DNA from 4 places in the Pseudoalteromonas sp. 2CM36K genome. Region 4 is predicted to be linked to each of the others. Evidence: predicted binding sites of a transcription regulator. Region 4 holds the regulator's gene; each other region holds the start of a gene.
The links. The regulator sigma-54, encoded in region 4, starts transcription at its own class of promoters, with help from an activator protein. The targets are predictions, from matches to a motif close to GTTGGCACGNNNNTNGNNT.

Region 1 (8,209 bases), on a different contig from region 4:
TTAAGCGATACCTTTAAATTAGCATCATTCGCAGCACTTTTTGGTATAAAACGACTACTCAAATAACCAATAACCGCCAGGCTCACTATCGCGATACTGATATAAACAGGGCCTGCAGCTTGGGTTATATAATAAGTGCCAAATACGGTGCCTAATAAAATAGCCACAAAGGTGCCAGATTCAACTAACCCATTAGCTTTGGTTAATTCATGAGGAGCGACATGCTGCGGTAAAATTGAGTATTTTAATGGCCCAAAAAAAGTGCTTTGTAAACCCATTAAAAACACAGTACCTAACATTAACCAAACCTGCTCGGTTAAAATAGATACCACGCCCACCAGCATTATTGGAATTTCGCAAAACTTTACGATGCTGATTAGTTTTGATTTTTCCAACTTTTCTGCAATTTGCCCAGCCATGCCTGAAAATAGAAAAAACGGTAAAATAAATAATCCCGCAGCCAGATTAGAATAAAAGGCACCATCAGCTACCGTAGCAGCTTGAAAAATTAAAATAAGTAGGATTGATTGCTTATAAACATTGTCATTTAAAGCTGAGAAAAACTGCGTCACAAACAGAGGTAAAAACCGTTTACTACCCAGTAAAGCTCCTTGAAATTGTTGTTTATTTTCCTTCATTACGGTCTCTTAAAATTAGCTTCAGAACTTAGATTAGCACTATGGAAAAGAAATACGAACCCACTTTTTAAGTACGTGCTCAAACATATATTTAAATAAACAAAATAGCTAACCCAACAAAAATGACTAACTAATGAACAATGCGACTAAATCAATCGTATAAGTTGTTTATGAGTTGTAAATAAAACATCTATGTTCTAAACCTAAAAGGTGACTAAAAAAGGAGCATCTTTATGCCAACTACAAACACAATAGACAAAGACACTAAATTCGCACGTTGTTTAGAGTGCAACAAAGTAAATACATTTGCCGCTTTTCATTGGCTTTCGTTAGCGTTTAAAGATATGGCGCGCGCGCCCATGTTGAGTTTAATTTACGGTTTAATCTTCACGCTTATTCCGGTAGCGATTGTTTACTCTATTGTACTTACCGACAGCCACTTAGCTATTTTACCTGCAACCGTTGCTTTTGCTTTGATCGGTCCGGTATTCGCCGTTGGCTTATACGATGTAGCCTGGGAACTAGAGAAAGGCCATAAACCTACATTAAGCCATTCATTAAAATCAATGTTTCGTAACCCTGTAGGTGAATGGGGTTTTGCGGTATTACTTATGGTAATTATGATTATTTGGATGCGCCTAGCTGCAATTGTACATGCATTGTACCCAAGCCATGTAAACCCCACCTTTGAAGAACTTTCTGCGTTTTTAACTATAGGCAGCATTATCGGTGGGATTTTGCTGGTCAGTGTGTTTTCAATTTCTGCATTTACGCCGCAAATTATGATGGAAAGACGCGTTGATATTATGACCGCAGTCGTTTCTTCAATCCACGCAGTTAAAGAAAACTTTGCAGCCATGGTAGTGTGGTCAATTTGTATATTTGTACTGGTAGCGCTTGGCTTTGCTGCAGGTGCCGCTGGATTTATTATTATTATGCCACTACTTAGTTACGCTAGTTGGCATGGATACATTGCTGTTATTAAAACAAAAACACCACGTGGTTATGAATAACATTTACCTGTAGTTTTATCACTTAATTAAATGCTTTTTGGCATTTAATTAAGTGTTGCCTCTTCTCCCTCAGTTTATAAAATCCGTAAAAACCTTGATCTCAATAAGGTGCAAAGCTTAAAAATAGCGCTAATATAAGCTGATACACTACAGATAATATAAAGGAATAAACATGAGTCAAAACGTTAAAGACTTAATGACACCGAACCCATTTTCAGTGAACGTAAAAAGCACTTTGCATGACGCACATAATTTAATGAAAGAAAAAAACGTTCGCCATATTCCTGTTATTGACGAAGACGGCGCATTTGTCGGTATGCTCACACAAAAAATAATGGTCGCCAAAGTCATGGGTATCATGGCAACATTTGGTGCTAATGCATTACAACGCAAAGAAAAACTCACAAAAGTAGAAGATATTATGGTGAGTGATTTTATAAGTGTAACCCCAGAGCAGCCGCTATCAGATGTGGTTAAGTTTTTTGTAGATAATCGCCACGGTTGCATGCCCGTTGTTAGCGAGCAAGGCCAGCTAGTAGGTATTTTAACGTCTTCTGATTTTGTACGTTTAGCTGCAGCACTGCTCTCGTAAATACTCTTCTTTAATGAAACTGTATTTAGCTTTGCCAAATACAGTTTTTACTCACTTAACAGATATAAAAATTAACAGCATAGATAGCTAAGTCACTAACAGCCTGTTATGGTAAACACCCTGCTTTTAATGGTTATTACAAGGTAAGTTTTCATATGGCTAATCAATTAAATGTACTAGGAACTCGCTTACAACTTTGCTGTGGCAACGGTGGCTATACCCGTGAGGGATTTTGCTATGTACCAGATTCAGACTTTGGCAATCACAGTGTATGCGCCATTATGACCGACGAATTTTTGCAGTTTTCTAAGGCGCAAGGTAACGATTTAATTAGCCCTAATCCTTTGTATGATTTTGCGGGCTTAAAAGCTGGCGATAAGTGGTGCTTATGCGCGATTCGTTGGTATCATGCCATTGCTGCTAATGTTGCTCCTCCTGTTGTACTTGAAGCAACAAACCAAAAAGCGCTAGATATTATTCCCCTTGAAGTATTAAAAGCACATCAATATACCGGGTAATGATTTGAGCGCTCAGCTTGCAATATTAAAGTATTATAACCACCCTTTATGTTTAAAAAATAAATAAGGGGCAAAGCCCGACAGCAACATAATGCCAATTGCAAATGGATAACCCCATTCCCATTGTAGCTCAGGCATTATATTAAAATTCATACCATACACACTAGCCACTACTGTAGGCGGTAAGAAAACCACTGAGGCAATAGAAAAGGTTTTAATAATTTGATTTTGTTCAATATTAATAAAGCCTTGTGTTGAATCCATCAAAAAGTTCACCTTGTCGAACAAAAAGGTACAGTGCGACATTAAAGTTTCTATATCGAGTACAATTTCTCGAAGAGATTCGCGCTCGTCATTTTGCGCGCCTATACGGCGTATTAAAAACGAAATATTGCGTCGCGTATCCATTAAACATAAACGCACCTTACCATTAGCATCTTCTAAGCGAGCTATGCGACCAACCGCCTCTTCTAAGTCTGAGTTATCTTCTTCAAGTACATATGCGCTAAGCTTCTCTAATTGATGATGCATGTCTTCGAGCATATCCGCGTGGTTTTCAACTTTTTGATCAAATAAAGTAATTAATAATTGTTTTGCTGTATCGCATGCCACCTGACCTTTGCGCGCTCTTAAGCGCAGTAGTCTAAAATCAGCCAATTCCTCATCACGAATAGTAAGTAAGCAATTGTTTTGCAACAAACAAGCTACCGTTACAGTATTAAATCGCCCTTCATTAGGTGACATAAACAATGCATGCACATGTAAACCTTCATTATCGATAAAGCACCTAGACGACGTTTCAATCTCTTCTACATCTACCGAATCTGGAAAAGTTATATTGAGCGTTTTTGCAAGCGCATTTTGCTCCTGCGGTGTTGGATTAATAGTATCAATCCAATGTGCATTCTTTATGGATACTTCAACAGGGGTACCAGGTAAAGGCGCTAACTCTTTGATCACTCCTTGCTCGATGGAAAAAAACCTCAACATACACTTCTCCTTTAATGAATCTTTGGGTTGAGTATATGTAACAGGACATTAATCAACAATGATAATACCTTCATTATAACCACTATAAAGGGCACGCTATTCGATAACACTTTAAAGTATTGCTGTTTTGCAGAATTTACAAAAAAGTGCATATTTTTCATATCCGTTAAGCTAAACACTCCTTAAAACTTTATTAAATAAAAATTAAATCAATACATTTCAATTAGTTAAGTAAAAAGTTTAATCGGCATGCCCATTGCTTCGATAAATACAAGAGGTGTTCGTTATCGCAATTTAAATACTCACTAGAGTAAAGCGAGCACTATTTTTGAAATAGTAGGAGGAATCATGAGTAACAGTAATAATGCAAATAAAGTCGCTGAATTTACCGCTCCCGGTGTAAAAAACGAATCAGCAAATAAAGCAATATCTGTACTAGAAAATCGCATGGTAGCGCTAATTGATTTACAGCTAACTTTAAAACATATTCATTGGAATGTAGTAGGTCCAAACTTTATTGGCGTACATGAAATGCTAGACCCACAAGTAGAAACCGTCCGTGAAATGACTGACACCATAGCAGAACGTATTGCCACTTTAGGCGGCGTCCCAGTTGGCACACCAAAATCGATTGTTGAGCGTCGTACATGGGAAGATTACGCCATAGGTAAAGGCTTAGTAACTGAACACTTAGCCGCATTAGACAAAGTATATAACGGCGTTAACAGTGATCACCGTAAAGCCATAGAATCACTTGCTGAGCTTGATCCGGTATCTGAAGATATGATCATTGCGCAACTTGCAGAGCTTGAGCAATATCAGTGGTTTGTTCGCGCCCACATAGAATCATCAACTGGTCAATTGAATAGCTAATTTTTAAAGCAGTCATTTTTACTTACAAAGCCCAGTAACTTGCTGGGCTTTTTTGTTTTTAAACTACATTCCTCTTATTAATACACTAGCCCCCCCCTATTTAGCGCATCTAACACATTTAGTTACTATACTTATTATTAAAGAGAACTTACTATCTACTCCTAATTATTAGCAGGGAATTTGAAGTGTTGTCGCGTCTATATAGCTTTATGCCAGGTTTACACAGCTTATTTAATTATCAACGTCAATGGTTTGCTGATGATGTGAGGGCGGCATTATCGGTTGCAGCTGTTGCTTTACCTGTTGCTATAGCTTATGCGCAACTTACAGGCGTTAATGCTGCAGTTGGCCTGTATTCTTGCGTATTACCTATGATGCTTTATGCACTTTTTGGTACCTCTAAACAGCTTATTATTGGCCCTGATGCCGCAACATGTGCGGTTATTGCTGCAGTTGTTACTCCACTTGCTGCAGGCGATAGCTTTAAACATTGGCAATTAGTGATCACCATGACCGCAATGACCGGTTTTTGGTGCTTTATTGCCAGCCGCTTTAAGCTAGGTGTATTAGCCGACTTTTTATCTAAACCAATTTTAATGGGGTTACTAAACGGTGTGGCTATTACCATTATTGTTGGTCAGTTTTCTAAAGTATTTGGCTTTACCTTTGATGAGCGCTATTTGCTTGAGCGTTTAGGTGGCGTTCCTACGTATTTATCGCAAACTCATATTCCCACCTTATTAATGGCTTTATTTACCCTCGGCGTTTACTTTGTGTTAAAGCGCTTAAAACCTACATGGCCAGCCTCTATGTTTGCCATTGCACTAGGTGCGGTATTCGTTTGGTTTTTTAATTTAGAGCAATTTGAAATAAAAACCATAGGCACAGTAACTGGTGGTTTGCCCGTGTTTAACACCCCAGTATTTGACGTGGGTATTATTCGAGAACTTGTTGTACCGGCACTCAACTTAGCCATAGTTAGCTTTGTCAGCATGATGCTAACAGCGCGAAGCTTTGCAGCAAAGAATGGCTACGACATCGATGCCGATAAAGAATTTAGAGCCTTGGGCATCGCTAATTTAGCGTCAGCATTATCACAAGGCTTTGCCGTTAGTGGTGCCGACTCACGCACAGCCGTAAACGACGACTCTGGCGGAAAAACCCAATTAGTTTCGATTATAGCTGCCGCTATTATTGGTGTTATCGCTCTTTTTTTAACGGCGCCGCTTGAGTTTATTCCCAGTGCTTCACTCGGGATTGTATTAATAATTGCCTCTGTTCACCTGCTTGATTTAAAGGCAGTCTGGCAATTAAAATTTAAAGATAAGCAGGCATTTTACTTAGCCTCAGCCACACTTTTTGCTGTGCTGTTTATTGGTGTTATACCAGGAATTACCCTTGCTGTATTACTAGGGTTATTTCAATTTATTCGAACTGTTATGCGCCCATCAGACACCATTTTAGGTGTGGATATAAAAGGCGTAGTAAGAAGCTTAGACGAAACAGATAAAGCCAAAGCAGTACAAGGGGTTTTTATATATCGTTTTAATTCTCCTTTAACCTATTTTAATGCCAGTTATTTTAAACGCCGCTTGTTAGAGCAATATGCAAGACAAAAAGACGACACGCAATGTGTCATTATTGATGCTGTGCCCTGCTTCACTCATCTTGATTTAAGCGTTATGGCCATGCTCGCAGACCTAGATGTGATATTTAAAAAACGAGGTATTCGATTAGAGCTAGCGGGAAGAAAACGCCAGCTACTTTCTTGGTTTAAAACCGCTGGTATCGCCTCAGGTAAAGACGGTATTTATATTCATTCAGACTTATACATTGCCTTACAAAAAAACAGCGTCAGCCAGCATGTCGACGAGGTTACGATGTTTCAATCGCAAAACTTCGAAGAGATAAATGCAGGTAATAATTAGGGTTATTATTTTTCCTCAACGACACTAGATGAGTCATTTATTGTGAATGACTCTTCGATAAAAACAATAAAGTGTTCAAGCATTTTAATAAATCAACACTTAATAATAAGCGTAGCCTTATTACCTTTTCTTGCTACATACTAAACCTTAAAAATACAAACAATAGCCAGATGCAAATATCATACAGCGCAGTAAATACATAGTTTAGTTATAAATAAACATCAACAAAAAAGCCGTTATTAGAAAATAACAACTCTCGTTTAAGAACGAGTGGTGTTTTTTCGTTTATATCTAACCGGATATTTTTGTGTCTTTGCCAGCACCGCTCGCGGATAAGCTTTTCGCTTTCTTTTCTCCGGTAATATTAGCCGTTTACCGTTTTCACGTAGTTCTTTTAGCTTTTTAGGGATTGTCCCTGGGCTTCGACCTGAACACCATAAAAACTCGTCTTGTATGAGATATAATGCGTTAATAAAACTGATGCGTAATGGCTCAACTTTATGGGCTTTAGCCATCTCTGCCATTTCAAGTCTCACGATATTATATGATGTCAGAATACCCAAGAGCTCTTGATAAATACCTTTCTATTTCAAGCTCCGTAATGCTGGTTTATTTGATAGCTGATACTGCTTGAGCTCACCATAGCCTCGCTCTATTTCCCCTTTAGGTGTCGGAATTTGAATTTCACTTTGGGTAATGGGGCCAAACGCTGCATCGGATATTAAATGCGTTCTTGTCGACATCAAGGTCACAGCAAGTACTGAGGGGAAGTTTGTTGTCGATTGAGCATAGCCAAAATGACGGTTGCTCGGTGTATCTTGAGTTTTAAATTGTGTACCGACAGTGCAGATCACTGACAACCCTTGTAAAAACTTACAAGCTGTAATGTTAATACATAGGGCGGTAAAGTAGTTAGAGCGACAAACCAAGAGGTAAATTACAGCATTGATGACGTATTAGGTACTAATTTTACCAACGTTTTAACTGATAAACTTTGGATTTAGCCAAAACCAAACACCAACCTCACGTTTAACCCCCTCCCCCGTCATCACGCCTTGAAAATAAGCAACTGATGAGTAATATCGCGCATGGATGCGCGATAAGGCGAAACTAGGCCATGGATGGCCTATCTTTGCCGTTTACGTTCACATCAATTAATTATTCGTGATGCTCGGGTGCGCTGGGAGGTGACGAATAACCGAAGCGCAGCTTCGCAATATGAAGAAGTGGAGGCATGGATGCCGACAGTAACCCAGCTTCAGGGATGAATTACTTACAGCAGAATCAATTTGAAAATCGCCCCCTCTTTGGCTGCTGTCGCCTGCGCGACAAAACCTTGAATAAGGTTCTAAATTCTATAAGAACGAAACGCACTAACGCTATCGCGTGGCAAAAATCTAAAACACTAATCGTGTTTACGCCCGCGCGCCAGTAAGCTGTGCGCCTACAATAAATAACACATACCGTTGGCTTTTGAGCAAATAAGCATATTTGTGATTTGTTAGGCTTCGCTTTACTTAACCCATCTTTATACAATTAACGTTAATCACCTCACACAAAAAAGCCGTTGCATTGCTGCAACGGCTTTTATAATTTTGATAAATCCCACTCTACAGTGGAACTTACTACCCATTAAAGTTCAAAAGTTAATCGCGGT
Region 2 (8,209 bases), on a different contig from region 4:
TTTATCGCACATACAATCGATTAATTTAGGTGTCACTATCGGTAGTTGTTTTGTTGGTGCCATGGCATTGCTAATATGTGCATTTATGTCATTACTTGGCGAGGTATTCTTAGCGACACGTAGCATGCGACGAGGAATGATATTTGCTGATATTGATATAAATGACTAAACCAGCTCTTTATCTTGAACTAAAGCCTGAGCTAAGATACAAAGATAATTAAAGAACCCTTAAAGGAGTAGAGTAAAGTGAAATTGAAGCAAGTATTTATCGGGGCGTTACTATCTACATGCGCATTTAGCGTATCTGCAAATTCTGCATTCAAAGAGCCGAGTGATGCGATTGAGTATCGCCAAGCTGCATTTTCTATGATTTCAGTTCAAATAGGCGATATGGGTGCTATGCTTAAGGGTAAAATTCCTTTTGATGCAGAGCAATTCAAACAGCGTGCAAATAACGCGGCGGCATTATCTAAAATGCCTTGGGAGGCATTTTACGCAGGCACTGAAAAAGGCGATACATCAGCACTTCCTGCGGTATGGTCTGAAAACGATACTTTTATGAAAAAAGCGACAGCGTTTCAGCAATATGCTGATGAACTTGCTGTAGCAGCTCAAACAGGTGACAAAGCGGTCATTGGTAAAGCATTTGGTGCATGGGCTAAAGGCTGTAAAGATTGCCATAAGCAATTCAAAGACTAATAAACACTGTGTATTAAACAATAAAAATGGCGCTGTATTAGCGCCATTTTTTTTAACTAAGCAGATAACTTAAAGGCTCACTTCCCCAAGTACTCATAATTAAAACCAGTAATAGTAAAAATAAAACCCATGCAATCCATGGTGACTTTGTCTCAGGCTCTGAGCTTTGTGTTGCCAGTGCTTTATTACCGGTGATCATAGCTTTTACTAAAGGCTTGCCTTTTATTTTATAAGCAATAATAGCCACAACATGCAAAATAATCGCATAAAATAAAATATCAAAATTAATATGATGCAGCCAGTTAGCGAAATCAATCGTATCACTCGATACATACTGCGCTAACGGGCCATCAGTTAAAATACCATCACTGCTCATTAAACCACTAACCAGCTGCGTAATAATCAGTATAAAAAATAATAACACCATATAACTGCCTGGTGCAGAATGGCCCACATCATTTGTTTTTTTGCCACTAAAAGAAGCAAGCACCGATTTAGGAGAATGCAGTAATGCCGATATTCTTGCCGTTTTACTGCCTATGAGACCCCATATAATCCGCGTTGAAATAAGCGCTAAAGTAAAAAAGCCAACCACAAAATGTAGCTCTATCATGCCCTCTTCAGCACTAAAATAAAGCGCAGCAATACTCAATACTAATAACCAATGAAAGCTTCTTAAAAAGCCATCCCACACTTTTACCTTGAACATTGCACCTTCCCTAAAAAACAGTATCATCTAAAACGCTAACTATTTTAGCATCTTAATCTTAAGGTATCCCGATGAGTCTTTCTACTATTACACAGAGTAAAACACATGCAGTCCATTAAAAAACCGATACTAAAAGGCTTTTTAGATATGCTGCCATTATGTTTAGCCGTTATTCCTTGGGGTATTTTATGTGGCTCGTTGGCAATACAAAATGGCTTTACCCCTTTTGAAACTCAAGCTATGTCGCTATTGGTATTTGCAGGCTCGGCTCAACTGGTTGCTATTGAGTTAATGGCTGGTAATACCCCTCTGTTAACCATTTTATTTACCACATTTATTATTAGCTCTCGTCATTTTTTATATGGCTTGGCGGTTCGTCACAAAGTGATTGAGCAACCCATGCGTTGGCGCCTTCCAGTCAGCTTTGTATTAACCGATGAACTATTTGCTTTTTCGCATCATCCTCGCGCCTACCAGACTAAAACGCGCCTAATTTACGCGCTCAGCGCAGGCTTTAGCTTTTACATTGCTTGGAATATTTGGACACTGTTCGGTATTTTAGCCGGTACTATACTCCCTGATCTCACCAATTTAGGACTCGACTTTGCGATTGCTGCAACCTTTATAGCTTTGGTTATCCCAGGAGTTAAAAATTTAGCCACTCTTGTCACTGTCATTGTTGCAGGGATCTGTGCCACTTTATTAAAAAGCACAGGCTTTGAGCTGTGGTTGGTATGCTCAGCACTACTCGCGATGAGTGCAGGTTACGCTGTAACTAGAATAGTAAAAAATAAGGACACTAAATCATGATGACGACTATTTTACTTATGGCATGTATTACCTTTTTTACCCGTTATTTATTCTTACATCGCGCGCTACCATTTAAAGTAGGGCCTAAAATGCAGCAGTTTTTGAGCTTCAGTGCACCTGCGGTTCTAACAGCGATTTGGGTGCCTATTGTATTTATAAATGATGGTGGCATTAATCTAAATTGGCAAAATCCTTATTTAAGCGCAGCGATTGTAGCCATTATAGTTGCTTACAAAACACATAATATTTACCTAACCACACTTGCTGGTATGGGGTTATTTTTGATTTTAAATTAACAGTAACGCCATAGCAGTGTTCACTATTTCGACTTTGTTAATCACCAAGCAAAGGTTAGACTATGCCAAATAAACAAATAATAGCTTAATAATATGCATCCATTTCATCAACTAAGTGCAACTAGCCTGCAAGGCCAACCTATCGATTTTCAAGAGTTTGTAGGTAAAGTTGTGTTAATAGTAAATACTGCAAGTGAGTGTGGATTCACTTATCAATATAAGTCGTTGCAAGCATTACACGAAAAGTATGCCTGCCAAGGTTTAGTCATTATAGGTTTCCCGTGTAACCAATTTGGCCAGCAAGAACCCGGAGACGCGAATCAAATAGCGCAAGGTTGCTTAATCAATTACGGAGTTAGTTTTTTAATCGCAGAAAAAGTGAACGTTAATGGTCAGCATACACATCCGGTTTTTCGCTATTTAAAATCTGTATTACCGGGGTTGTTAACACGAAAAATTAAGTGGAATTTCACAAAATTTTTGATTAATTCAGATGGCTCACCGATTAAGCGCTACGCGCCCTTTACTAAACCTGAAAAACTAGAAAAAGTAATTGAAAAAGCATTGCTCGCAGCTAAAGTTTGAGGCTTAAAAATTATAAAGAGGCATAAAGCCTCTTTATTACCAACCCACAGAGCTTTAAATACTACCTAAGTAGCAGTTAAAAGCTAATATGTCGGCACTGATTTGTACTAGCGACAACCTAATCAATATAATCGTTTAAGTCATCTTCACCTAGGTTTTTACGCAAGCGTTTTTGCTCAAGGTAATCCTCTAACTTTCTTTTCACCTTTTGCTTTTTCTTGTCGTGTTGATTACGCCCGACCATTTCGTATTCGTCTTCAACAAAATCATCATCTAGCGCATCGTAACTAAATGTCTTACCCACAACCCACTCCATAAAGTGTTTGAGACCAATTACGGATTCTTGTATCGCGATAATTGGTGAAATTAAAATGTTCAACGCAAATTCATTGTACAAATTTCCGTCAAAATAAAGCCACATCGCTATCCTAAATAGTCTCTGTGTCAGTATTGTGAATAAATAGCGCTAAATTTGAATTGTGGAAAGTGAGAGTTTTTTATCGTATCGATAAATTTTATTTATTAGCATTTAATTGTTGGTTATTTTGACCAAATTTTAGCTTTTTCAATGACTTTACTTTCAACTTCAAAGCAGCTTAAAAGTCACAAACCACTGTTTTTAAACACTAAAAACTATTGGCACCAAACTTGTTATAAGTTAATTATCATCAGCAAAAAACAGAGAATAAACATGAAAGAATTATTATTAGTTAGCGCAATTATGTGCGCCCCCGTCGCCATGGCTCATAACGATAACAGCTCTTCAATTTCATTTAGTAACGACGAATGTAACGTTGTATTTAAGAACGATGTGCGCATCAAACCTAATGAGTTAGAAATTTTTAAAGCCAATAATCAGCGCATGCTATTTACCGCTGAAGGTGAGCTGTCTATCAATGGCGAGCAAGTAGCATTAAATAGTGCACAGCGCCAAGCACTGACCAACTACACAGATAATTTACGCGTGCAATTACCTGAAGTGGCCAATATTGCCCTTGAAGGGGTTAAAATTGCAGGTGTTGCATTAGAAGAAGTCGCCAATGCATTTAATATTGATGGCCTCGATAACATTGCAACCTTGATGGACGATATTCAACAAGAAGTAGAGGGTACCTTTTACCAACAAGGTAAATTTGTCATGGGCCAGCAAAGCTTCACTCAGTTTGGTGAAAACTTTGAACAGCAGTTTGAACAACAAATAGAAACTGCCGTTGAGTCGGCCGTAATGCAATCAATGGGCAGTATTTTAGTAGCATTAGGCTCTGAGCTAATGGGTTCAGGTGGCGATATGCAAGCCTTTGAAGAGCGCATGGAAAATATGGGCGCACAAATAGAAGAAAAAGTAGAGCTCCATGCAAAAAAACTTGAACAGCGTGCAAATACACTGTGTGGTGACTTTATTGAAATCGCACAACAAGAAACTCAACTTGCTGCGCAAGTGCCTGCATTAAAAGGCTATGAGTTATTTACTATAAAACAGCACTAACTGCTCAGCATTTTAATTAATCTCCCTTTGCGGCATTTGCTTTTAAGTTATGCCGCATTTTGCGTTTTTTACCCCACCAGTCCCATTTAACTCAAGTAATAGACTGTTGAGTGGATCTGCTCTTGCTGTGCAGAGACATTTTGTGGCTTCATAGTAGACTACAAACCAAAGTATAATCTTCACTTCGCTCTAGATCACATAGAATGCCGTTCGAGCTGATGATTGTAAGCCCAAATTGCAACATATTAAAACCACCCCTTTTTAAGTTTTAAATTCTGAGGCGGTGCGATCCCCAGTTAGACGCGTTTTAAAACGCAACTAACTCCAAAGTGCCTAGTAACCTAGGCACTTTTTTTATAATTTAAAAGCCTAGCAACACTCTTTTTTATCGTTTATAAAAAATGCTCTTCTCTGATAAATAATTAACCACCTATAAATAGCATGTTAAATCTTTGAACGAAGTAAAACCCACCCCAAAAATACAAAATAATTTAATCTGAATAACTATTCAAAATAATCTATTTATAAACATATTAAAATAAAAAAAACTGAAAAAAACCCCATAAAAAAGTGATGTAGCACAAAAATATAATGAATAAATATACAAAATCAAAACAAACGCCATTAAATAGCAAATCAAAAAAAACACTTTCAGATTAAAAAAACTAATACTTCACCAGCAATTTTTATCGCTTTATTTTTAACCAACCTACGGGCAAAATGCACACGTTTTCAACAGACACAACCTTGGAGCGAATACAATGAACCCAATTAATACATTAAACCAAACAGCCACAACTCACGTTGCAGTTAAACCAACTAATCGCAAAGCGAGAATGTTAGCTAAACTTAACCGTTACGGAAAAAAATTAGCACTTGGCGGTGCAATTCAATACAAATAGTCACCCAACCATGATTTTTGTATTGTTGCAGCAAACACCCAACCACTAAATGAAGTTTCTTCTTTAGCTCCATCTGTTTGCTGCCAGCTCCCTCTTCATAGCTAAAAATCATCTTTAATTTTCATAATTTACAAAAAAAACCTCATTTACGCTCACTTTTTAAGCAAACGATCTTTTTGCTATTTACACAGGCAACTCACCTAAGTATTATCCTGCATCACGACGTGGAGAGATGGCAGAGTGGTCGAATGCACCGGTCTTGAAAACCGGCAGGGGTTTATAGCCCCTCTAGGGTTCAAATCCCTATCTCTCCACCACTTATTTGTATTAATTGGTTTTTTCCGATTGATAACACGCTAAATAATGCGTCGGAGAGGTGTCCGAGTGGCCGAAGGAGCTCCCCTGCTAAGGGAGTATAGAGTTTGTAGCTCTATCGAGGGTTCGAATCCCTCCCTCTCCACCATTACTGAATATAAGCCACTTAATTGTGGTTTTTTTGTGCCCAAAAATAAGCTTTGCTGCTAATTGGGAGGGTGAGAGCCCTCGACTGGGTTCGATAAAGTGTCTGGAACAGTTTAGGCCGTTGCAAGCGTCGCGTAGCGATTGATTACATGGATGTAAGCAAGTCTATCCCTCCCTCTCCACCATTACTGAATATAAGCCACTTAATTGTGGTTTTTTTGTGCCTAAATTTTAATAGCCTCTATTAATTTGCACTTTTTATAACGCAGTCGCAAGCGTATGCTAATAAATTAAACAAATTGTATGGTGTCACAACTTAGTGCATTATAAATGGTACTTTAAACCAGCTTAGGTTTAACCATGACGAAGCTAATATTACTACTGTATTGTTTGGGTGCCTGTGCTGTTAGCATGGCAAATGAAGTGACGGTTTATAAATGCACCATTAAAGGTGTGCCTACTTTTAGTCAAACTCCTTGCGCTGAAGACGCTCAAGTGATCACGCTTAGAAATGTCAACATCATGCAAACAAATACGCCACAATCTGAGAACACACCAGTTGCCGATACTTCTGTTGACGATTATCTAGCGGTGCAACAAATAGAGCGTGATATTGTGCAGCTTGAGCTTAAGATTAAACAATACCAACAAGAATACGCACAAAAAAAACAGCAAATCGATTACATGACCCAAGATAAAGCAAATCGCTTAGGGGCCAGCTCAATTGCGAATGCCATTACCACTGAAACGGCGGCACTTAAGCAGCGATTTGACCCACAAATCAAGCAAGCACAACAACAAATAGAAGCACTCACTCAAAAAAAACAGCAGCTTAGTCAGCAACCTTAAGTATGTGCTTCACAACATCAATAAATGTTTGTATCTCTGACTTTGTATTATATATGTGAGGTGAAACACGGATGCCGAGTTTACGCACATCAACACTTATTTTTGCAGCCTCTAAAGCCGTTAATATACTTTGCTGATGCTCAGAAAACTGCAAAATAGCGGTGCCACTACATTGCTCTTTAGCGCTAGGTGACATTAAAAAAGCGCCCAATTGCTGCTGAATTAACTCAAGTAACATCAAGTTGTGCGATCTCACTTGTTCAACGCCAAATTCAACAATATATTCAATACTATGAGCGGCAATAATATAAGGAAGTACCGAGGGCGTACCGCCCCAAAACCTTAGTGTTTTAGCGTTATATTGAAAATGCGCAATATCAAACTCGAATGGGTTTTGATGTGAAAACCAGCCAACATCTTTTGGTTCACATTGTGTTATTTGCTTTGGATTTACCCATAAATAAGCAGCTCCTGGCCCTCCGCATAGCCACTTCACACTTGAACCAATCATAAAGTCAGCATTTAACGCCGTTAGGTCTATAGGAATAACCCCTGCCGATTGCGCCACATCAATTATTGAGAGTGTATTCGTGACTTTACTCAGCGCCACAATATCGTTTATGGGAGCTTGTACACCCGTATTAGAATAAACATGGCTGACAAACACACCATCAATCTCTGGAGTTAAATATCGCTGCCATACCTGTCTATCACTCAAGTCTTCATGCTCAGGGATGTAGCGTATTTTTGCACATTCAGGCAATGCTTTTTGCATTACAAACCCCATACTGGGAAAGTCAGCCTGCGCCATTAATACCGTACACTGTGGTTTATTAAATACGGGGTGTGACATAACCAATTTAGTTAAACCACTGGATAAATTAACCTGAGGACAAAATTGCTCACTAGGCGCATTAAACAACTGCCCTAATGCCTCAGTAAATCTTTCAATGGCGGGTAACCACTGTTGCCATGGTTCTTTTACACTTTCTTGCCAAGGAGTAAAAAAATGTTCAGTGGCATTTTCTAAGCTCGTTTTTAATGGGCGGCCAACAGAGTGGCTTAGTAAATAACAACCCTGTGGCATACAAAAATCATTTTTAGCCATATTAATTAATCCACTGTTTTAGCGTGTTTAAATCATCAAAGCGCGTATTTATGTCGTCACGCTTTGCCGCGGCACGCCTATCTCTTAACTTAGCTAATGAATCAAGCAGTACCGGTAGAGGAGGTCCACTGGCAGTGACTTTACTCATATGCTGTTGTTGCATGTGCTGTGATGGCTGAGCAATAAACTTTTCCACCAACTGATTATGATGACCGATAGCGGTGTCGCCATGTAATTTACACACTTGAATAAATAGTTTGCCGTGCTTTTGAAACCACTTTGTATTTTTATATTGTTCGGCCT
Region 3 (8,209 bases), on a different contig from region 4:
AAAGGATAGCCAGCCCAATAGAAAATTTAAGCTTGTTACTGCAAAACATAGCTAAAAATCATAACTACTACGCCCGGGCGCCTTTAACAAACTTAACTGAAATAACCCGGCTTTCTAATAGCTTAAATGTAATGCTGGCGCGAACACAAAGACAAATAGAGCGCCACGAAGAAGATAAAAAAGAAATTAAGCTACTAAACTCAAATCTTGAAGAAAAAGTAAGCCAACGAACCATCGCGCTCAGAGAAGCAAATAAAGAGTTGCTATCTACACTTGAAAAGATGCACCAATACCAAACTCAAATTGTCGAAAACAAAAAAATGGCTTCATTAGGGCAAATGGTGGCAGGTGTAGCTCATGAGGTAAATACCCCTATAGGGCTTGGGATCACCGGTTCTACTTTACTAAGGGATAAACTCGCGGAGCTACAAATTAACTTTCAAAATAAGTCATTGACTGCCAGTCAATTTGAGCAATTTACTAACGATGGCATTGAAAACTTAGACCTCATCTACAGTAGTTTAAACCGTGTCGCAGAGCTTATTTCTAACTTTAAAAAAGTGGCCGTGATCAAAGATGATGAAATCACTAGCACCGTTCACTTACAGCAGCTCATAAACGATACATTATTGTCTATGGGGCAAGAATTAAGAATAAAAAATCCTAAAGTTCTTATAAATTGTCCAGCAGATTTAACCGTTGAAAGTAAAAAAGGGCCACTGCAGCAAGTTTTCCATCAACTAATTTTAAACTCCCTACTACACGGATTTGTAGCTGGCGGTGACAATGTAGTGCAAATTGATATTGTGGCAACAAACACAAAAACACAAATTACCTACACCGACAACGGCCTAGGTGTAGAGAGCAACATAAGAGCGAAAATTTTTGACCCCTTTGTTACCTCAAAACGCGGTCAAGGAGCCAGTGGATTAGGCATGCATTTAGTTTACAACTTAGTGACCCAGGCTTTGGCTGGAGAAATTGTGTTAGATACTGAGTATCAATCAGGAGCACGATTTATTATTACGCTATTTTAAAAAGTGAAATAAATCCGTTGCCTGCTCTTGAATTACGACTTTATGACCATACTAAGACAGCACTCATTGAACAGTTGTATCATTAATGCTGTATTTTCACACAATTAATGAACTTAATTGTGTTTAACATATCACATACATTGATGAAAAATTGTAAAGTGATATAATTTCGTTTTGAATTAGTCTGATTATTTTAAGTATCTTTAGGTGGTTGATGGATGTATCAATTATTAAAGGGAAATGGCTTCGACTTTATAATTCAAATTATACATCCAACGTTAAGTATCAATTAAGCCGCGGTTTTTAATAATACGTCAAAGTAGGTTTGGGCGCGCAGCTGTTTTTATCTAATTTGTTTTTACTTGTTAACATTTAGATATAATCCTATAATTCTAGTAATCGGTTTTGATGATCACACCGATTTTAAAATAAAACACACTCCAAAAAGGTTAATTAAAAATGCAAACGCCAGTCATTCTGATCGTAGAGGATGAAGACGTAACTAGACTAAACCTCGTTAGTTTATTTGAAGCCGAAGGTTACAAAGTTATTGAAGCCATTGATGGCGATGATATGCATGATAAGCTTACAAATAACGATGACGTCAATCTTGTAGTTATGGACATCAACCTGCCAGGTAAAAACGGGCTTATTTTAGCTCGCGAATTACGCCAAAAACGCAAAGTTGGTCTTATTTTCTTAACAGGCCGTGACAACGATGTAGACCGTATTTTAGGTCTTGAAATTGGTGCTGATGACTATATTACTAAGCCTTTCAACCCGCGTGAATTAACTATTCGTGCTCGTAACTTAATTACGCGTACTGCATTAGGTGGTGAAGAGTCTGCTATTGAAACAAATGGCGTGATCACCTTTAACGGTTGGGAACTTGACGAAAACAGTCGTTGCCTTACTTCTCCAAACGGAGACGCGAAACGTCTACCTAAAGGCGAATACAGAGCACTGCGTTTAATGCTTGACTCTCCGGGTCGTATATTTAGCCGTGAGCAACTAATTAAACACATGACTGGCCGAGAGCTCCGCGCTAACGACCGTACGGTTGACGTAACAATTCGTCGTATCCGCAAACACTTTGAAAGCGACAACTCAACATCTGAGTTAATCAGCACCATCCATGGTGAAGGTTACCGTTTCATTGGTAAAATCGACAGCTAATTAGTTATTACTCTAATTGCTGTAAAAATAAATGAAGGGCCTGTTGTCCTTCATTTATTTTATCTGTTAACTCCTCAAGCCACACAGCTAACACTTCGTCACTTTGCTCCAGCGCCCCATGCTCCATTTGCTTTGCATGCAACTGAACATCATTAAGACCCACCGAACCAGCGGCACCTTTTAATTTGTGCGCAACCGATTTGTACTCTTCTCTATCAGCAGCGTTTAACGAAGCTAATAGCTCTTGTTGGTACTGCGGATTTAGCTTTGCGAACAACTGGCTACTGCGTTTAAATACTTCAACGCCCATCGAATTTACAAAGTCTTCAATGGTTTCAACATCCAACAAGTCAGTATTAATTTGATTTAATAACGCTTGATTGACCACTCGTTGAGGAGCCTCGGTTTGCGCTTGCTTAATGCCAAAGAGTTCAGCGAGCATATTATCTAACTTGCTTGTGTTTATTGGTTTAGCTAGTGCGCCTTGAATAGATATACCCTCAAGCTCTTCTTCAGCACTGCGAACATTGGCCGTTAATGCCACTATTGGTAGCTGATCAAAATGACTTTGAGCGCGAATTTGTCTTGCCACTTCGTCACCATTAATATCAGGCAACTGCATATCAAGTAATACTAAATCTAAGTCATCTTCAGTTTCGACAAACGATAAAGCATCTTCACCCGTTTCAGCCCACAGCACTTCGTGTCCACGTTGCTCTAGTAGGTTAGTAGCAATTTCAGCATTAAGTGGCACATCCTCCACTAATAAAATATATAAGCTACGCCCAACATAACTATGTTCGGTAGGAGCACTACATAAATTCAGCGGAATTTGTACCGTAAAGCAGCTGCCCTCTCCTGGGGTACTATTAACCGTTATTGTACCTTTCATTGCGCTTACTAACGCTTTGGTGACAGCTAACCCAATACCTGAACCAATGGCATTGGTGCCTTTAAGATCTGGCGCTTTATAGTACATGTCAAAAATGCGTGTTAGTTGCTCTTGTGGAATGCCTTCACCGGTATCGAGTATTTTAATAATAAGCCAAGGGCCATCTTCACGGTTTTCTCTGGCACAATCTAAGATTACGCTCCCTTGTTGAGTAAACTTAACAGCGTTATTAATTAAGTTCCACACCACTTGGCGTAAACGAGTCGGGTCAAGCAAAGCATATATGTCAAGCATGCCAGAACGCTTCACTTCAAAAGAAAGCTCTTTTTGCTCAGCAATAAGGCCTGCAAAGTTAACCACATCATTGATAAAGTCCGAAACATTAATTTCGTTGGCGGCAATATCTAACTGCTCACGGTCAATTTTATCTAAATCTATAATATCGTTGAATATGTTACCTAGCGTTTCGGCGCTTGAAAACACGGTATTACACCAACTGCGTTGCTGTTTGTTTAATTCGGTATCCAGTAGCATGCGCGTTAAGCCCACAATACCATTAAGCGGTGTGCGTAACTCATGGCTTAATGTGGCAATAAATTTCCCTTTATCTTTATAAGCTGTTTCTAGTGCCTGCGCAGCTTCTTTACGACTGGTAATATCACGGCCAAACGCAAGTAAACCAATGTAATCCCCTTGTTCATTAATAAAGGGAAGTTTACGCAATTCAAACCACCTAATTTCACCGTTTACTGAGTACTCCACATCTATAGTTAAACCTTGGTGCGTACGCTCAACCTGCTCATCAGTTCTGAGTACTTCTGATAAAAAGTGGCTTGGGAATATTTCTTCTGCGGCTTTACCAATAAGTTCGCCACTGGTTTTGCCCATTACCTCTTCAAACATTTTATTACAACCGGCAAACACCCCGTTGTTATCGCGGTAATAAAATAAATCCGGCGAGGAGTCTACTATTGAGCGCAGTAACATGCCTTGCTGTGCGAGTTCTTGTTGTGTTTTTTTACGCTCTGCAATTTCACGCCTGAGCTCTTCTATTGCTCGATGTTTGGCATGAAAAGCCATTTTACGTTCGTCAATTTCAATATTTAAGCGGTTAATATTGTCTTTGAGGGTTTGATTTAAAAGCTTTTCTTGTTTTGTGGCACTATCTAAATAAGCATAAGAGGCATCAAGTTGCCGAATAGAGTTTAATAATATGCTGATAACTAAAGGAGAAACAACCGAGGTAAAAAATACTACGGCCAGTATATCAACCAAGTTTACTTCGCCTATGGCGACGTAATAAAACATACTTGATAAAACCAGCGATATTGTCAGTAATAATGCATAGCAAATAGCTGCAGTTTTAAACTCACCTAAACGAGTTATTGAACTGGAAAGAACTCGAACCCACGGGTTCAAAGAAGAATCAGTCATATATCAGTTTTTCTCTTAGCTAAATGCTTAGGGTCTGTTGACCTTTCAAGGTTAAAGGCTAATTTTAGCATTTTCTACCAGCTATTTTCATGTTGTGCGACAAAAACAATAAAATTTCATGTTTGGTGTTATTTGCTGCATTTCAGCAACCCTTTATTTAGTGTAAAATGCGGCGTTTTAAATATTGCAAATAACGAGTAACGTATCATGCAAAAAACTATGCCAGATATTGCTAACACGGCTGCCACATTACAAACAGGTAAATTAGACTGGGTAGGTATGGGCGATATAGAGCTGCCTTTTATTTTTGAATCTCTTGATTTAGCTCCAGTTACCGTTAATGCAAAAGCACGCGCCTTTGTTAATTTACACAAAGAAGATGCTAAAGGCATTCATATGTCGCGACTATTTTTAGCGTTGGATCACCTCTCAACTGAGCAACAGGTCAATCCACAAAGCTTAGCACAAGCCTTAGATACCTTTATCACCAGTCATGAAGGCTTAAGTGATAAAGCACACATTGAATTTAAATTTGAATTGCCGCTACGCCGTAAGTCATTACTTAGTGGTAAAGCAGGTTGGAAAAGCTACCCTATTGTACTTACCAGCACTATCAATCAAGGTGTCATTAGCTTTGAGCTCAGTGTTGATGTGACTTATTCATCAACCTGCCCCTGCTCTGCTGCACTGGCTCGCCAATTAATTCAAAACGCATTCAGCGAAAAGTTTTCTCAAGAAACACTCACTCAATCAGAAGTTTTAGAGTGGCTTGGAACAACTCAAGGAATTGTTGCCACCCCGCACTCACAGCGTTCAATTGCTAATGTTAAAGTAAAGCTAGATCAAAATATTCAAGAGTTTGATGTAGTTAACTTAATTAATTTACTCGAAGATGAGCTTAAAACACCAGTACAAGCTGCGGTAAAACGTGAAGACGAACAAGAGTTTGCTCGCTTAAACGGTCAAAATTTAATGTTTTGTGAAGACGCAGCACGAAAAATTAAAACGACGTTAGAGTCAAAAGAGTTTAGCGATTACTTCCTGCAAATTAACCATTATGAGTCTTTACATGCTCATGATGCAGTTGCGATTGCCGTAAAAGGTATTGAAGGCGGCTATAAAGCATAATAGTGCTCATCCCCATTCGTTAATAAAACAACCATAACAACTATTTGGGCACATAAATTGCTTTAGAAAAACAGTGTCAATTTGTTGTTATGGAGTTACCGTATGGAATTCGCTTTATTATTAATATTAGTGCTAGTTGTTGGGGCATCTGTCGTTGCGTCAAAATTTAATGATGACGGCGGAAACCCTTATCCTTTTACTCGTAAGCAAAGTGTATTTACCCAAGTAGAAGGGGCGTTTCTGAATTTATTAGAGCGCGCTGTTGGCGATCAATATAAAATTGTTAGTCGCGTTAAACTAATCGATGTGATTGACTGTAAACAAGGCCTGTCTGTTAAATCTAAACGTGCGGCAATGGCTAAAGCAAAAAATAAGCAGCTCGACTTTGTTTTAGTAGATAAAGAAAAAATGACCATAGTGGCTGCGGTTGACTTAGTTAATAACGCTAATAAAGATGGCCACAAAGCACAGCGCGACTGGTTTGTTAATGGCGCATTGGAAGCCGCAGGTATTCCACATATTCGTATGAAAGTGAAGGCAGGCTACCGCCCAAGCGAAGTACGCGATGCAATTATGTTTAAATTAGGTAAGCCAGCGGCATCTAAACCTTCACGACCTACGCGTGCTAGAGTTCATAAACCGGCGGTATTGTCTCCTTCTCAAGCAAAGGCACAATCAACAGCCCTTGCTGAAATATAATCAATAAGTTTATAAAGTGCGGGCTTTTTAAGCTCGCATTTTTGTTTGTTTTACCCCACGTTATTTTTTGCAGTATAATCACCGTATTCAAACTCAGGAATTTAACACTATGAATGTTGGTATTATTGGCGCAATGGAGCCAGAAGTTAAAATTTTGCGCGAGGCGATGCAAAATCCACAAGTTTTAACCAAGGCTGGTTTTACTTTTTACACAGGCGAGCTTGCAGGCAATACCGTCACTTTAGTGCAATCAGGTATAGGTAAAGTCGCTTCGACAATCGCAACCACATTACTTATCGATAACTTCAATCCAGATTGTGTTATTAACACAGGCTCTGCCGGTGGATTCGACCCATCACTAAACGTTGGCGATGTAGTAATTTCATCTGAAGTACGTCATCACGATGTTGATGTAACAGCGTTTGGTTACGAAATTGGCCAAGTACCACAAATGCCAGCAGGTTTTACTGCTCACCCTAAACTTGTAGAAGCAGCCGAGCAAACAATTGCACAAATTAGTGAAGTAAAAACCCTTGTTGGTTTAATTTGCACTGGCGACTCGTTTATGTGCGACCCTGTTCGTATTGAAAAAGCACGCAGTGACTTCCCTACAATGCTAGCAGTAGAGATGGAAGGTGCATCAATTGCGCAAACGTGTTTTGCACTTAATACACCATTTGTTGTTATTCGCTCAATGTCTGATATTGCAGGCAAAGAGTCGCCGCAATCATTTGAAGAATACTTAGAAACAGCCTCTATAAATTCATCAAAAATGGTCGTAGCTTTACTTGAGAAATTAACGGCGGTTACGCTGTAAATGCTCAATAATATTGTTCAAAATCATTTGGACTTTATTGTATTTATTTGTGCGCTCCTTGCTGAGCGCTTTTTACCTTTAGTAAGTTGGTATCACCCTAACCACATACTCTCTGCTATTTTTAGCGCTATAAGCCAGCGTATTTATAAAAAAACAGACACCAAGCAATATCATTATTTAGCAGCCTCAATGGCAAGTACTCTTATACTTAGTACTGTGCTTATTATTGTAGTTTTACTGCTTCAGTTTGCCTTTTACCCCGAGCTGTTATCAGGTCTTATTTTATATTTATGCCTAGAAAACAGTAGCCTGAATAAAAAAGCGATACGCATAGCTAGGCTAGTCAAAAAAAATCAAAAATCGACAGCACGCGAATTATTAAAGCCACTAGTAGCCCGAGAAGTTATTGCACTTTCAAGCCCCGGGATCATTAAAGCCATTATGGAAAGTGTCATACTTAGAACGGCGCGTCATTACTTTGTGGTAATTTTCATATTTTTAGTATTGGGCCCCGTCGCCGCTCTAGCCTATCGTTTAATCACTTTAATTCAACAGGCGTGGCGAAGTGATATAGCCCCAAATAGCTCTTTTTTGATGCCGCTTAAACTGGTTCTTTTTATTGTTGAGTACATTCCCATACGTTTACTCGCGCTGACAATTGCCTCACTAAAGGCCAGTAAAAAAAGCATGCATTATATTAAGTATTATGGCCGACACTTCTATCAAACCAATACAGGCTGGTTACTTAGTGTATGTTCTGCATCTTTGGGGGTACAACTTGGTGGGCCTGCTATTTATAATACACAGCGTTTTAATAAAATGCGTGTCGGTGTAGAGCGCCTTCCCAACGCCGATGACGTACCACAACTACTCAATACACTTAACCAAACTCGCCTTTTTTGGTTTCTGATTATTATTAGCGTTGAAGTTATTAAGGCTGTTCTCGTTTTTAAGTTCGCATAAAAAAACCAGCCGTAGCTGGTTTTTATAATGTCCGAAGTTTTAAGCTACGGTGATATTTGCAAA
Region 4 (8,209 bases):
AATAGATAAAGGGTGAAGACGACGCGTTTCTGAAAAGCGTTTTATTAATGTTTGATCGTCACTGTCTAAATAAAATACCGTTGGTTTAGTAAAACCAGGTAAATATTCAATGATTTCATTAAACTGCTGTTGCTCTTTAGGTAGGTTACGTACATCAACACTCACAGCAATTTTATTATAACTGTCGGAAACACTGCGCACTAATGATGGTAATAAATTAAGAGGAATATTGTCTACACAATAATAACCTAAGTCTTCCACAACGCGTAACGCCACAGATTTACCTGACCCTGAGCGACCGCTTATAATTATTAATTCCATTTACCACCTTTCTTTATTACTACGATTGACTGACGATAACCTGATACAGTTCGCTATCCGATTTGGCGGCGCGTAACTGTTTACAAAATTCTTTATCATTGAGCTTTTCTGCTATCGTGGCTAAGGTTTTTAAATGCTGCTTATTGTCACCATCAGGTACAATTAAGGCAACAAAAATGTCGACCGGTCTGTTATCTATCGCATCAAAATTAATAGCCGTTTCGCTCACTAATATAAGTGCAAGAGGCTCTTGTACACCACTCATACGACCATGTGGAATTGCAATTCCTCGACCTATACCTGTACTTCCAAGCTTTTCTCTTGCAGTTAATGCGTTAAGAATATCTTGTTGTGTTAAATAGGGCAGTTTATTGTGAGCCAATTCACTGATAAATTCTAAAATTCTTTTTTTACTATTAAAAAGGACCGCAGCTTTACTGCAGTCCTGACAGATAAGTGAGCTTAGTTTCATAGTGTTAGTGTCGAGCAAGTTTCTCTTTGTGTTTAATTACTTGACGATCTAGCTTGTCAATGAGCGAGTCTATAGCGGCATACATATCTTGATGCTCAGTAGAAGCAAAAATCTCAGCGCCACTAACATGAACGGTTGCTTCAGCTTTTTGGTTTAGTTTTTCTACATCGAGAATAACGTGCACATTCGTTATGTGATCAGTGTGCCTCTGTAACTTCGAAAATTTGCTATTTACGTAGTCTCTAAGCGAGTCGGTAATATCTACATGACGACCAGTTAAATTCAGTTGCATAAACATTTTCCTCTTTGTTGTACGCCTTAAATCAAACTTTTACGTTGATTAGACGGGGGAATAGCTAGAGATTCGCGATATTTTGCTATAGTTCTCCTCGCTACTTTAATTCCTTGCTCTGCCAATATATCTGCAATTTTACTATCACTCAATGGTTTAGCTGAGTTTTCTGCAGCGATTAATTTTTTAATTAATGCTCGTATTGCTGTTGATGAGCATTCGCCACCATTTTCAGTACTTACATGGCTTGAAAAGAAATATTTAAGCTCAAAAATGCCACGTGGTGTGTGCATATATTTTTGCGTAGTAACACGTGAAATAGTCGACTCGTGCATTTCCACCATTTCAGCCACATCGTTAAGTACCATAGGCTTCATCGCCTCAGGACCATGTTCAAAAAAGGCCTGTTGTTGCTGCACAATACAGTTAGTTACTTTAAGCAGTGTGTCGTTTCTACTTTCTAAGCTTTTTATAAACCATTTAGCCTCTTGTAAGTGCGAGCGAATAAACTGGCTATCACCACTTGATTTAACCGTACGCGACATAGCTGCATATTGGCTATTTACTCTGATCTTAGGCATGCTATCTGGGTTTAGTTCAACCACCCAACGGCCTTTTACTTTTTTAACCGACACGTCAGGAATAACGTACTCAGACTCTTCTCTGACAATAGTGTCTGCCGGTTTTGGGCTGAGCGTATGAATCAACGTCATGATTTCTTTAAGCTCATCTTCTTTAAGCTTTGTTTTTTTCATCAACGTGCGATAGTCACGCGCAGCCAGTAAATCAATATGATCGGTTAAGATCATTTTTGTTTCGTTTAAAAAAGGTGTGTCTTTATCAAATTGATTTAGCTGAATACACAAGCACTCTTGTAAACTACGCGCGGCTATTCCCACTGGATCAAATAGTTGAATACGCTTTAGTACCGCTTCTATTTCGTCAAGTTCAACTTCATCTTCGGCGTCGTTTTCTTGGTTAAAGCTTTCTAATATTTCTTCACAGCTAAGGGTTAGAATCCCTGAGTCGTCCACAGCTTCTACAATTGCAATAGCTATCGCTTCATCGGTAGGGCTAAACGGCGTCAGTTGAAGTTGCCACATTAAATACTCATGCAGCGTTTCAGTCGAAGAGCCTTGATAAATAGATTCATCTTCTGGCATTGGGCCCGATGAAGAGGCAGGCGCAGCACTCATATATTCATCCCAAGTAACATCCATAGCCATATCATCGCTAATGGTGTCTTTGGTCATTGCTTCGCCGCTATCTTGCTCATACTCGCTAGGTTTATCGTCAGCTGAGGCACTTAGCGTTAAGTCATCGTTATCGGCTTTTTGTTCGTTTTTACCTGCTGTGTCTTCGCTGTAATCGTGTTCTTCAACTTCAAGCAAGGGGTTGCTATCGAGCGCTTCTTGAATTTCTTGCTGGAGATCCAATGTACTGAGTTGCAATAAGCGAATTGCTTGTTGCAACTGTGGAGTCATTGTAAGTTGCTGGCCCATGCGCAGCTGTAATGATTGCCTCATGTATCTCTAACAATCCTTTTAAATTACGGTCTGTTGACCTTTGCGATTAAAATTTGTTCAAACTAGGGGCGGTTTAATTGCGGCGCGAGGTTTGTAACCTAGTGGACTAAGTCAAAACCGAGCAACAAAGAGTAAATCGTCCCTAGGCAGAACCCGAAGGGCAGCGCCTGTTTGGCATTGATGCTGCGTTATCGCCTATTTATGGGGAATACCACACCACATAGGCTCTGCCTTGCCTAAATATCAAACAGACTGCTGCAAATTCAACCTTGATAGGTCAACAGACCTAAGTATGATTAATCTTAGCAGATGCTTAGTGGAATAACACACATATTAGAGCTTGAACTGCTCGCCCAAATAAACATCGCGTACTGTTTTATCGTTTAATACGTATTCAGGAGTGCCTGATGCAATTAACTCCCCATGAGAAACTATGTAGGCTTTTTCACAAACATCAAGTGTTTCGCGCACATTATGATCTGTAATAAGGACGCCAATGCCACGGTTTTTAAGATGCTCTATAATCTTTTTAATATCTAATACTGAGATAGGATCAACCCCCGCAAAGGGTTCGTCTAAAAGGATAAATTTAGGGTTTGCTGCAAGCGCGCGAGCAATTTCAACGCGGCGACGTTCACCACCTGATAAAGCCATACCTTGACTATCGCGGATATGCTGAATGCTAAATTCATCAAGTAAATTATTTAAAGTATCTTCGCGTTGTTGTTTATTTAATTCTTTACGTGTTTCTAAGATAGCCATTAAGTTTTGATAAACAGTCAGCTTTCTAAAAATAGACGACTCTTGCGGTAAATAACCAATCCCTAAACGCGCTCGGCTGTGCATCGGTAATAAAGTAATATCTTTATCATCAATTGATATTTTGCCTTTATCGCTAGGTACAAGGCCTACAATCATATAAAAGGTGGTGGTTTTACCTGCACCATTAGGGCCAAGTAACCCCACAATACTGCCAGCTTCAACCTCTAGGCCAACGTTTTTCACCACTTCACGACCTTTGTAGCTTTTAGCTAATAGCTCTGCTTTTAATGTGCTCATGGTTGGCCTTTATCATCTTCTTTTTTATTTTCAACAGGCACTAAAATAGTGTGTACACGGTCTGTTGAGTTTTCGTCTTTTTCTGCGCTAATTAACTGCTGCTCGATATCGTAAGTGATACTTTTAGCTGTTATTTTTTGACCTGCTTGAGCAATGCTTGCATCGCCGATTAAGGTTAAAAAACGCAGCGACACATCGTAACGCACTTCATTAGCACTGGCGCTCATTATGGTGCCATCAGCTTGTGTTTCTTCAAAATATGCAGGGCTGCCTGTGGCAATTAATAACTGTTTGTTATCGCCTAGGTCATCGCGTTTATGCACTTCTAAACGGTCAGCTGTGATACGGCGATTACCATGAATAATTTCAACATTTTTCTCAAAAATGCCTACGTTTTCTTTTAATTGGCCTTCTTGTTTATCTGCACTAATTGAAATTTGATTCGCAGCGGGGGCTTCAGCAGGTTCAGCGCCATTACTGTTAAAAGCAATTAATAGTGAGGGAACAATTAAAATTTTAAATAGGTTATTGGTCATAATATAGGGTTCGCGTATGGTTAATAAGTTTAATCACCTCGGTTTTTAAATCGGCCTCAAGGCCTTTACCTGTGATTTTTAAATTAGGTCCTGTAATAACGACAGGCTGCTGTGATTGCATGGTTAATAGTTTTATATCAACATTGATGGTCTGGGCGGTGATCGTATCGATCATGGCGTTATCTACTAAGTTTTGAGCGGTTACATTACCCTCTAACACCAGTTGACGGTCGTCGTAGAGGGTTGCTTCATCGGCGTTAATACGCCATGTTTGCTGCTCGTTGTATAAAGTGAATATAGGCTTTTCAAAAAAGGTAAAACCGAGTTGTTGATACAACTCCATTTTTACCGCAGTTACCTTATGGCTCACTTTACCTTGTTCATCATAAGCCGTTTGTTTTAGCTCAATAGCGGTATAATCAGGCTTAGCAATAACTTGTGTTTCTTCGCTTGCAGTAATATCAACCTTAGTAAAATAAGGGTACCAGAGCCAAACCATACAGCTTATGAATAAAACGCTCAGTATAATGCGCGCTACATTCATGAACTCGTTCCTTGGCTAGTTAGTGGCTTGCTATTTTCGAGCATAAGTAAGTCTGTCAGCTCTCTTACCGCACCAAAACCGCCGGGTAGTTGGGTTACATAATGTGATAAACGTTTAATAAGTGGATGAGCATCGTTTACGGCAACCGCAAAACCGACTTGTTCCATTACTGGCATGTCTGGGCCATCATCACCTATATAAGCAATTTGATCATCGCTAAGCGCTAATTTTTGTTTTAATTCTTGATAGGCTATAAGTTTGTCTTCTTGGCCTTGATATATATGTTGTACGGTTAAACTGCTCATACGTTGCTGCACTATATGAGAATGGCGCCCGGTGATCACAGCGACTTCAAAACCGCTGTTAATCAGGGCTTTAATACCAAATCCGTCTTTGGTGTTAAATGCTTTGAGTTCTTCACCTTGGTTTCCAAGGTAAATACGCCCATCAGAAAATACACCATCAATATCACAAATTAATAGCTTTACTTTTTTTGCGCGCGCCTTTGCATCATCACTTAGCGGTTGATAGAGATCTTCAAATTGCATTTATAGCACTCCCGCTTTAAGTAAGTCTTGCATATTTAGTGCGCCAATCGGTTGATTATGCTCATTAATTACAATTAAGCCATTAATACGTTTTTGTTCCATAATATTTAACGCTTCAGCCGCGAGCATCTCTTGGGTGGCTGTAGTACACGACTTGGTCATCACAACATTAATTTCAGTGCTATGAATGTCAATACGTTGCTCTAAAATACGGCGTAAATCGCCATCGGTAAACAGGCCTGATAATTGCTGGTCACTATCAACAATAGCGGTCATGCCGAGTCCTTTGGCCGACATTTCAATTAAGGCATCTTTAATCGTTTGCGTCTCGTTAATGATAGGCGTATCAGCACCACTGTGCATAACATCTTTAAGAGTTAAGAGTAATCGCTTGCCTAAGCTACCACCAGGGTGCGATAGTGCAAAATCATCAGCAGTAAAGCCACGTGCTTCTAATAATGCCACCGCCATGGCATCACCCATAGCGAGTGTGGCAGTGGTACTTGCAGTAGGTGCTAAGCCCAATGAGCAGGCTTCTTGTTCAACTTTAATACACACATGCACATTTGCCAATGTTGCCATGGTTGAGCCTTGGTTGCCTGTCATGGCAATCATTTTGGCACCAATGCGCTTTAATACCGGAATAATATTAAGTACTTCGCTGGTTTCACCAGAGTTTGAAATGAGGATAACCACATCATTTGCTGTGATCATTCCTAAATCACCATGGCTTGCTTCACCCGGGTGAACAAAAAATGCGGGGCTGCCGGTACTGGCAAGAGTGGCGGCTATTTTGTTACCAATATGACCTGATTTACCCATGCCAATAACAATAATACGACCTGGGCAGTCATACATTAATTGACAGGCTTGGTTAAAGCTTTCATTGACGTATTGTGTAATATCGCTGAGTGCTTGGCGTTCAATCTCTAGAACACGTAACCCTTGTTGAATAAAGTTTAGCGTTGCCATGGGCTATCCTACTTGACTAAAAATATAACCTTGGTAAATCATAAATGCGACGATGAGCAAGCCACCTTCTATTCTATTGATACGTCTTTGACCTCTAAAGTTCAATGACATAGCAATTAGCGCCAAGGTTGCGCCAATCATAATAATAACATCACGGTTAGCTACCGAAGCATCGATAACCGATGGATTAATTAATCCTGCCAGCGGTAATACCGCTAAAATATTAAAAATATTCGAACCAACTATGTTACCCAGCGCTAAGTCATCTTCATTTTTAAGTACACCTGCAATTGAAGCTGCAAGTTCAGGTAAGCTGGTGCCTATAGCAATAATGGTCAAACCAATAACTAAGTCACTTAAGCCAAAATATTTTGCGATATCAACGGCTGAGCCAACTAAAAAGTGTGAACTAACCGGCAGTAAAATCATACCCACTACCAGCCAAAAAACAGCTTTTTTGGTTGGTACGTTGTCAGGTACTTCGTCACAGGCTTCGCTCACAAACGGATCGTCTTGGTTTTTAGCTCGCAGTGAGACAAAAATAAGTCCGCCAATAAAAACAACAAAGCCAAATAATAAGGCTGCACCTTCAAAAAATGAAAAATAGTTATCTGAAAAAATATACCAAGTTGCAATGGAGACCAGCAGTACCAGTGGAATTTCACGTTTTAACGTACTTGAAGATACTGATAAGGGTCTTAAAAGGGCAGTAATACCTAAAACTAATAAGATGTTAGTGATGTTTGAACCAACTGCATTACCCACGGCAGTATCGGTTTTATTTGCCAAAGCTGCTGAAGCCGATACCATCATTTCAGGCGCTGAAGAGCCCATAGCTACCACGGTTAAACCTACAATTAGCGTTGGCACGCCAAAGTTTTTAGCCAGTGCTGCTGCACCATAAACAAACCTGTCTGCACTCCATACGAGAGCCGCAAAACCAAGAATTAAAATGACAAACGAGGTAACCATTATGATAAGCCAATTAATGTAAATTCAGATAGCGCGAATAGTAACAAAAGCCACCATAAAAGTATAAATAAAAGAATAAGGTGTAATACATTAGGCGGTTATTTTAAGTATTCTTTGGCGCTTTTTATATGCGATTTTAAGCCAAAGTTAAGGCTGCTTGAATCAACCTTATAACTCTTTTTGCGACACTATTACAAAATCTTACGAATTGTTTTTTCCATATTGGTTAAAAAACCCTTAAAATAGAAATATGAGAGAGTATTGTTATGGAGAGCGACTTGTCGCAATCAATAGTAGAAGTCAAGGATGTTACCTTTTCTAGAGGCGATAGGGTCATATATAAAAATATGAGCTTTGACGTACCTGAGGGTAAAATTACTGCCATTATGGGGCCAAGCGGAATTGGCAAAACCACGATGCTACGCCTAATAGGTGGCCAGCTTAAACCAGACTCCGGTGATATTTTATTTAAAAACGACAGCATTGTCGCTATGTCGCGCAAAGAACTCTACGCGGCACGTAAACGCATGAGTATGTTATTTCAAAGCGGTGCCTTATTTACTGATATGTCGGTGTTCGATAACATTGCATTCCCCATTCGAGAGCACACGCAGCTCAGTGAAGATTTAATCCGTTTAGTGGTATTAATGAAACTACAAGCTGTTGGCTTACGTGGTGCTAAAGATTTAATGCCTTCAGAGTTATCTGGCGGTATGGCACGTCGTGCAGCTTTGGCTCGCTCTATAGCGCTTGATCCTGAACTTATTATGTATGATGAGCCTTTTGCAGGACAAGACCCTATTTCAATGGGGGTTTTAGTTAAGCTGATCAAATCTTTAAACGAAGTACTTGGCTTATCTTCTTTAATTGTCACGCACGATGTGACAGAAGTAATGAGTATTGCCGACCACGTTATTATTATTGCTGATCAAGGCGTTATAGGCAGTGGTACACCAGAGCAGATGCG

Region 1: a site for sigma-54 is predicted at 3,995-4,013, ahead of dps (DNA starvation/stationary phase protection protein Dps). Genes of this name have one in related genera too.
Region 2: a site for sigma-54 is predicted at 3,735-3,753, ahead of MTN97_RS13750 (YggN family protein). Genes of this name have one in related genera too.
Region 3: a site for sigma-54 is predicted at 5,712-5,730, ahead of MTN97_RS04855 (DUF2726 domain-containing protein). Genes of this name have one in related genera too.

The regions. Positions count from the first base shown of each region.
Region 1 is NZ_JALNTK010000016.1:68,123-76,331, reverse strand. It holds gene MTN97_RS11340 (MFS transporter) at 1-638, opposite strand, end outside; gene MTN97_RS11335 (DUF2189 domain-containing protein) at 872-1,651, shown strand; gene MTN97_RS11330 (HPP family protein) at 1,824-2,243, shown strand; gene MTN97_RS11325 (DUF2237 family protein) at 2,399-2,761, shown strand; gene corA (magnesium/cobalt transporter CorA) at 2,795-3,751, opposite strand; gene dps (DNA starvation/stationary phase protection protein Dps) at 4,100-4,624, shown strand; gene MTN97_RS11310 (SulP family inorganic anion transporter) at 4,810-6,552, shown strand; partial or broken gene MTN97_RS11305 (IS4 family transposase) at 6,813-7,208, opposite strand; gene gcvP (aminomethyl-transferring glycine dehydrogenase) at 8,199-8,209, opposite strand, start outside.
Region 2 is NZ_JALNTK010000021.1:60,342-68,550, forward strand. It holds gene MTN97_RS13715 (DUF2721 domain-containing protein) at 1-169, shown strand, start outside; gene MTN97_RS13720 (c-type cytochrome) at 247-699, shown strand; gene MTN97_RS13725 (cytochrome b/b6 domain-containing protein) at 752-1,408, opposite strand; gene MTN97_RS13730 (AzlC family ABC transporter permease) at 1,514-2,218, shown strand; gene MTN97_RS13735 (AzlD domain-containing protein) at 2,215-2,514, shown strand; gene MTN97_RS13740 (glutathione peroxidase) at 2,608-3,099, shown strand; gene MTN97_RS13745 (PA3496 family putative envelope integrity protein) at 3,218-3,403, opposite strand; gene MTN97_RS13750 (YggN family protein) at 3,791-4,585, shown strand; gene MTN97_RS13755 (hypothetical protein) at 5,347-5,487, shown strand; tRNA gene MTN97_RS13760 (tRNA-Ser) at 5,714-5,804, shown strand; tRNA gene MTN97_RS13765 (tRNA-Ser) at 5,858-5,950, shown strand; gene MTN97_RS13770 (RNA-binding protein) at 6,310-6,798, shown strand; gene MTN97_RS13775 (aminotransferase class V-fold PLP-dependent enzyme) at 6,782-7,906, opposite strand; gene MTN97_RS13780 (PrnB family protein) at 7,908-8,209, opposite strand, start outside.
Region 3 is NZ_JALNTK010000005.1:164,782-172,990, reverse strand. It holds gene MTN97_RS04875 (ATP-binding protein) at 1-1,037, shown strand, start outside; gene arcA (two-component system response regulator ArcA) at 1,497-2,213, shown strand; gene arcB (aerobic respiration two-component sensor histidine kinase ArcB) at 2,221-4,539, opposite strand; gene folE2 (GTP cyclohydrolase FolE2) at 4,747-5,667, shown strand; gene MTN97_RS04855 (DUF2726 domain-containing protein) at 5,770-6,366, shown strand; gene mtnN (5'-methylthioadenosine/S-adenosylhomocysteine nucleosidase) at 6,476-7,183, shown strand; gene MTN97_RS04845 (cobalamin biosynthesis protein) at 7,184-8,146, shown strand; gene tyrS (tyrosine--tRNA ligase) at 8,186-8,209, opposite strand, start outside.
Region 4 is NZ_JALNTK010000028.1:29,234-37,442, reverse strand. It holds gene rapZ (RNase adapter RapZ) at 1-321, opposite strand, end outside; gene ptsN (PTS IIA-like nitrogen regulatory protein PtsN) at 341-793, opposite strand; gene hpf (ribosome hibernation promoting factor) at 798-1,085, opposite strand; gene MTN97_RS15845 (RNA polymerase factor sigma-54) at 1,112-2,611, opposite strand; gene lptB (LPS export ABC transporter ATP-binding protein) at 2,945-3,670, opposite strand; gene lptA (lipopolysaccharide transport periplasmic protein LptA) at 3,667-4,206, opposite strand; gene lptC (LPS export ABC transporter periplasmic protein LptC) at 4,196-4,750, opposite strand; gene kdsC (3-deoxy-manno-octulosonate-8-phosphatase KdsC) at 4,747-5,298, opposite strand; gene MTN97_RS15820 (KpsF/GutQ family sugar-phosphate isomerase) at 5,299-6,270, opposite strand; gene MTN97_RS15815 (calcium/sodium antiporter) at 6,274-7,242, opposite strand; gene MTN97_RS15810 (ATP-binding cassette domain-containing protein) at 7,509-8,209, shown strand, end outside.